Reyranella humidisoli: one gene and its partner. The protein of the gene in region 1 binds, or shares a complex with, the protein of each later gene. Links are inferred from orthologs where the notes say so. Each region holds a gene or a part of one and is shown on either strand. Other genes may lie near its edges. The genes, in order: KQ910_RS11105 and accD.

Region 1 (3,233 bases):
CCTGGTGGCGCTCGCGGTGGTGGAGCCGCGCCCGCCGCTCAAGCACTTCGAAGTCCCGGTTCCAAATGAACGTCTTGCGCGGTAGCTGCGGCTTTCTGGCCGCCGTAGCGCGACAGGCTCTTGGGCATCCGGCGCAATCGGCGAGGCCTGCACCGGGGGGCCGTTCGCGGTGGAAATCGCGATCGCTCACGGCCTGTGAAGCGTAAGCCCGCCTTCGGCCATGCGCGTGAGGTGCTGGCCTTTCTCGAGATGCTGCAGGCCGAACGCGGCGCCTCGAAGAACACGCTGATCGCCTACGGCGCGGATCTGGCGGACCTCCAGTCGTTCCTCACGCGTCGCAAGCAGGGCCCGCTGACGGCCGACGCGACTGCGTTGCGCGCCTACCTGAAGTCGCTCGACTATGTCGGCATGACGCCGCGCACGGTGGCGCGACGGCTCTCGGTGATGCGCCAGCTCTTCCGGTTCCTGCTGGCCGAGCGGCTCCGCGAGGACGATCCGGCAAGCACGCTCGACTCGCCGCGGCTCGGGAGACCGCTGCCCAAGGTCCTGTCGCGCGAGGAGGTCGATCGTCTGATCGATGCCGCGCGCAGCAAGGACGCGGTCGATGGCGGCCGCATGGCGACCCTGCTCGAAATTCTCTACGCGGCGGGTTTGCGCGTATCGGAGCTGGTGAGCCTGCCTCTGTCAGCCTGCGAACGCGATCCTTCGATGCTGCTGGTACGGGGTAAGGGCGACAAGGAGCGGCTGGTGCCGCTGTCGGACCCGGCGCGCCTGGCAATCATTGCCTGGCTGCACATGCGGCGCGGCCAGCTTGCCGAGGGCGAGACCTCGCGCTTCCTGTTTCCGTCGCGCGGCCGCACCGGCCATCTCACCCGCCAGCGGTTCGCGCAGCTTCTGAAGGAAGCGGCTGTGGGCGCGGGGATCGATCCGGCGCGCGTGTCACCTCATGTGCTACGCCATGCCTTCGCCAGCCATCTGCTGGCCGGCGGCGCCGACCTGCGCTCGGTCCAATTGATGCTGGGCCATGCAGATATCGCCACGACCCAGATCTATACCCACGTGCTCGACGACAAGCTGCGCTCGCTGGTGCAGGAGCACCATCCGCTGGCCCGGCGAAAGCGCCGGCCGGCCGGTTGACAGGATTCGGCGACCGGGCGACACCTGACCTTCAATGACGACATATCTCGACTTCGAGAAGCCGATTGCGGAGCTGGAAGGCAAGATCGCCGAGCTTCGCCATCTGCCCAATTCCGGCGACGTCGACATCGCCGAGGAAGTCATGCGCCTGCAGGACAAGGCGCATAAGCAGATCCGCGCGACCTATGCCAAGCTCACGCCGTGGCAGCGCGTCCAGGTGGCGCGCCACGCTGAGCGGCCGCACGCGCAGGCCTACATTGACCGACTGATCACCGACTACACGCCGCTGGCCGGCGACCGCGCCTTCGGCGAGGACGCCGCCATCGTGGGTGGCATGGGCCGGTTGCAGGGCCGCAGCATCGTGGTGCTGGGCCAGCAGAAAGGCGACGATACCGAGTCGCGCATCAAGCACAATTTCGGCATGGCGCGGCCCGAGGGCTATCGCAAGGCGCAGCGCCTGATGCGGCTCGCCGACCGGTTCAAGCTGCCGGTGCTGACGCTGGTGGACACGCCCGGTGCCTATCCCGGCATCGAGGCCGAGGCGCGCGGCCAGGCGGAAGCCATCGCCAGCTCGATCGAGACCTGCCTCGGGCTCGGCGTGCCGCTGGTCAGCGTGGTGATCGGCGAGGGCGGTTCGGGCGGCGCGCTTGCGATCGCTTCGTCGGACCGCGTCTACATGCTGGAGAACTCGGTCTATTCGGTGATCACGCCGGAAGGCTGCGCCTCGATCCTGTGGCGCAACAATGCCAACGCGCAGGACGCGGCCGAGGCGATGAAGGTGACGGCGGCCGACCTGAAGAAGCTCGACGTGATCGACGACGTGATCCCCGAGCCGATGGGCGGCGCCCATCGCGCGCCCGACGAGACGATCGACCTGGTGGGTCGTGTGGTCGGCGAAGCCATCGCCGAGCTCGCGAAGCTCGACGGCGACACGCTGCGCCAGCGGCGCCAGGACAAGTTCCTGGCGATGGGCAAGAAGGGCCTCTGACTTCCTTGTCGCTGCGACTGAGCGTTCTCGATCAATCACCGATCCGCAAAGGCGGCACGCCGGCGGAAGCCGTGCGCGATACGCTGGAACTGGCGCAGCTCTGCGACCGGCTGGGCTACCACCGTTACTGGCTGGCCGAGCATCACAGCAGCGAGGCGCTGGCCGGCTCGACGCCCGAAGTGCTGATCACGCGCGTCGCCGGCCTGACCGAGCGCATGCGCATCGGGTCGGGCGGCGTGATGCTGCCGCACTACAGCGCCTTCAAGGTGGCCGAGAATTTCCGCATGCTGGAGACGTTGTTTCCCGGCCGAATCGATGTCGGCATCGGCCGCGCGCCGGGCAGCGACCAGCACACGATGCGCATCCTGGCCGACGGCAAGCCGAACTGGAGCGACGCCGACAAGTATCCCTACCAGGTGCGCGATCTCGTGGCCTGGCTGCACGACGCGCTGCCGCTCAATCACGAAGGCACCGGCATCGTGGCCCAGCCGAGCGGCGAGACGGCGCCCGACGTGTGGCTGCTGGGATCGAGCGACGACAGCGCCGCACTGGCCGCGCATTTCGGCCTGCCGTTCTGCTTCGCGCACTTCATCAATCCCGACGGCGGCGATGGCGTGACGCGCGCCTATCGCGCGCATTTCAAGCCGTCGTCGCTACATGCGAAGCCGATGCCGCTGATGGCGATCTCGGTCCTGTGCGCGGAGACCGACGAGGAAGCCGATCTTCTTTCGCGCAGCCGTGAGGTCTGGGCGATGCGCCTGCGGACACTCGGCAATCCCGGCCCGGTGCCGTCGGTCGAGGAAGCGCTCGAGGCTGCGAAGCAACCCGGTGCCGAACGCTGGCTGCCGGCGCTGCGCCGCCGCTCGGTGGTCGGCTCGCCCAAGACCGTGCGCGCCGGTCTCGAACGCCACGCAGCGGCCTACGAAGTCGACGAGATCATGGCGGTGACGATCTGCTACGACTTCGAAAAGCGGAAGCGGTCGTACGAGCTGTTGGCGGAAGAGTTCGGGCTTTCTTCAAGCTCCTCTCCCCCGATCGGGGGAGAGGCTGGGTGAGGGGCGGCGCACCCCGTGTAACCCCCTCACCTAACCTCTCCCCCGATCGGGGG
Region 2 (3,281 bases), 370 kb from region 1 along the record:
ACCTTGAGCATCCCTCCGATCTAATGCCTCCCGCGGGCCGTTGGAAGGGCGTATGCTCGTATCCCCTCCGGCTTCGATGGCAATGAACGTGCGTCTTCTGTTCTGCATTCTGGGCCTGTTCGCCCTGTCGCTGGCCTCCGCCCGGGCCCAGATCGCCACGGTCGCCTCGCCGACCGGACCGGTTCCCGCGGGCCCTTATGTCGTCGTCGACGTGGCGACCGGCGAGGCCCTCATGGACCGCAATGCCGGCGCGCTGTGGTATCCGGCATCGCTCACCAAGATCATGACGATCTACATCGTCTTCGAGGAATTGAAGGCTGGCCGGCTGCAGCTCGCCGCGACGCTTCCCTTCTCGGAGAATGCGCGGAAGAAACCGGCCTCCCATCTCGGCCTGGCGCCGGGGCACACCATCACGGTGGAGCAGGGTATCCAGGCGCTGGTCGCCCGCTCCGCGAACGATGTCGCCACCGCCTTCGGCGAGCAGATCTCCGGCTCGGAGCCGGCTTTCGCCCAGCGCATGACCGAGACCGCAAAGCGCCTGGGCATGACGGCCACGACCTTTCGCAACGCCAACGGCTGGCCCGATCCGGGGCAGGTGACGACGGCGCGCGACATGGCCATCCTGGCGCTCGCGCTCATCAAGGACTTCCCCGAGTATTACGGCTACTTCCGTACCAAGGATTTCATGCTGGGCAAGCAGCGCATCGGGCCCGGCGTGAAGTTCCTCGATCTCTATTCGCCCTATGCCGATGGCCTCAAGACCGGCTTCATCTGCGCCTCGGGCTTCAACATCGTGGGCAGCGCGGTGCGCGACGGCCGGCGGCTGGTCGCCGTGGCCTTCGGCTTCCGCCGCTCCGACCTGCGCGACGAGTTCCTGGTCCGGCTGTTCGACGAGGCCTATGCGCTCAAGACCGGCGGCAGCCGCCAGAAGATCTGGCAGCTGCGCAACGGCGAGGGCGGCCCGGCGACCGTGCTGCCCTACGGCGAATGCGGCACGATCCGCTACGACATGCCGGGCGATGCGGTCTGGCTGGGGACGTTCGGCGACTGGCGCAGCGCCAAGACCGCGTTCGATGCCGGACAGGCGAGACTCTTGGCGATGGGCGTCGCTCAGGCCGGGAAGGAATGGATCCTGCCGGTCGCGTCGAACCAGGTGACGAAACAGGCGGCCATCATCGCCGATCTGCAGCCCGAGGCGGCGCAGAAGCTCTGTGCCGAGTACCAGGCCCGGAAATCCTTCTGCGTCGTGAAGAAACCTTCGGACATGGCGGCCCCCTTTAGCGGGTTCTGGCGCTGACCTTGGCCCGTCCCCTCATTCGTGCGATACCGCGCCCATGAACTGGCTGACCAATTTCGTCCGGCCCAAGCTGCGTGCGTTGGTCGCGCGCAAGGAAACGCCGGACAATCTCTGGGTTAAGTGCCCCAAGTGCGAACAGATGCTGTTCACGCGCGACTGGGAAGCCAACCAGGAGGTCTGCAATCACTGCGGCCACCACATGCGGCTGCGGCCGCTGAAGCGGCTGCCGTTCCTCTTCGACGAGGGCAAGTACGAGCTGCATCCGCTGCCGCGCGTCAATGCCGATCCGCTCAAGTTTCGCGACACCAAGCGCTACGACGCGCGCCTGAAGGAAGCCCAGGCCAAGGCCGAGGGCTCGACCGACGCGCTGGTCGTGGCGAGCGGCCTGATGGGCAGCCGCCTCTCGATCCTGGCGCTGCTCGACTTCGGCTTCATGGGCGGCTCGATGGGCACGGCCGTGGGCGAGGGCCTCGTCATGGCGGCCGACCTCGCGGTCGCGCGCAAGGCGCCGCTGATCGTCTTTTCGGCCTCGGGCGGCGCGCGCATGCAGGAGGGCATCCTGTCGCTGATGCAGCTCACGCGCACGACGATCGCGGTGCGCAAGGTCAAGGAAGCGGGACTGCCTTACATCGTGGTGCTGACCGATCCCACGACCGGCGGCGTCTCGGCCTCGTTCGCCATGCTGGGCGACGTCCATATCGCCGAGCCCGACGCGATCATCGGCTTTGCCGGTCCTCGCGTGATCCAGGACACGATCCGCCAGGAACTGCCGCCGGGCTTCCAGCGTTCCGAATATCTGCTGGAGCACGGGATGGTCGATGCCGTCGTGCATCGCCACAAGTTGCGCGAGACCCTGATCCGCATGGTCTCGCTGTTCATGGATCCGCTCGTCGTCGAAAACCGCCCGCTCGCGGTCTCGACTGCACGCTGAATGGATCGCTGACGTGACCGCGAACGATCCGATCGTTCAGCGTCTGATGAGCCACCATCCCAGGGTCATCACCCTCGGACTGGAGCGCATCGAGAGGCTGCTGAAGCGGCTGGGATCGCCGGAAACGAAGTTGCCGCCGCTGGTCCATGTCGCCGGCACCAACGGCAAGGGCTCGCTCGTTGCCTATCTGCGCGCCATGGCCGAAGCCGCGGGCTATCGCGTCCACGTCTATACCTCGCCGCATCTCGTGCGCTTCAACGAGCGCATCCGCGTCGCCAGCGAGTTGATCGAGGACGACGTGCTCGACGAGCTGCTGACCGAGTGCGAGGAGGCCAACGGCGACACGCCGATCTCCTTCTTCGACATCACCACGGCGCTCGCGTTCCTGGCCTTCTCGCGCGTGCCGGCCGAACTCGGCATCATCGAGGTCGGCATGGGCGGCCGCTTCGACAGCACCAACGTGATCGAGCCCGTTCTGTCGGCCATCACGCCGGTCGGTTACGACCATACGGGCTTTCTCGGCGACAAGCTCGAAGGCATCGCCTGGGAGAAGGCCGGCATCCTGAAGCGCGCGACGCCTGCGGTGATCGGCCGTCAGCGGGAGATCAGTGCGCAGGTCATCGAGACCGAGGCGGCCAAGCTCGCGGCGCCCCTGTTCCGCATGGGCCGCGAGTGGCAGGTGATCCCGCAGGAGGCGGGTTTCCGCTACGAAAGCGATCTGCTCACGCTCGACCTGCCGGCGCCGGCACTGATCGGCGCGCACCAGATCGACAACGCGGCGACCGCGATCGCCTGCATCGAGCGGCTGCGGGCGGCGCGCTTCGACATCGGCGATACCGCAATTCGCACGGGGCTCGCATCGGTCGAATGGCCGGCTCGCCTGCAGCGTCTCACGACGGGCCCGCTGTCGAGCTCGCTGCCGCCCGGCTGCGAGCTGTGGCTCGACGGCGGCCACAACGAGGATTGCGGCATCGTGCTCGGCCGGATGGCGGCGGAGTGGGCGAAGGAACCGGCGGCGCTGCCGCTGTATCTGATCTTCGCCATGCAGACCAC

The links.
Region 2: the proteins of KQ910_RS11105 (region 1) and accD are in contact, whole or in part, in a solved structure (PDB 8UXZ), measured with the Escherichia coli proteins. The link is inferred for Reyranella humidisoli from one-to-one orthologs.

What each region holds. Positions count from the first base shown.
Region 1 is NZ_JAHOPB010000001.1:2,275,618-2,278,850, forward strand. The notes cover bases 230-3,148. They hold KQ910_RS11105 (acetyl-CoA carboxylase carboxyltransferase subunit alpha), read left to right. Parts: upstream 230-1,171; coding sequence 1,172-2,125; downstream 2,126-3,148. Other genes in these bases: KQ910_RS11100 (site-specific tyrosine recombinase XerD), read left to right, coding at 230-1,137; KQ910_RS11110 (LLM class flavin-dependent oxidoreductase), read left to right, coding at 2,131-3,148. Outside these bases: KQ910_RS11095 (hypothetical protein), read left to right, coding at 1-85; more of KQ910_RS11100, read left to right, coding at 196-229; more of KQ910_RS11110, read left to right, coding at 3,149-3,180. UniProt on the Escherichia coli protein: Component of the acetyl coenzyme A carboxylase (ACC) complex. First, biotin carboxylase catalyzes the carboxylation of biotin on its carrier protein (BCCP) and then the CO(2) group is transferred by the carboxyltransferase to acetyl-CoA to form malonyl-CoA.
Region 2 is NZ_JAHOPB010000001.1:1,908,366-1,911,646, forward strand. What follows is about bases 315-3,281. They hold accD (acetyl-CoA carboxylase, carboxyltransferase subunit beta), read left to right. Parts: upstream 315-1,334; coding sequence 1,335-2,228; downstream 2,229-3,281. Other genes in these bases: KQ910_RS09385 (D-alanyl-D-alanine carboxypeptidase family protein), read left to right, coding at 315-1,297; KQ910_RS09395 (bifunctional folylpolyglutamate synthase/dihydrofolate synthase), read left to right, coding at 2,242-3,281. Also shown: more of KQ910_RS09385, read left to right, coding at 53-314.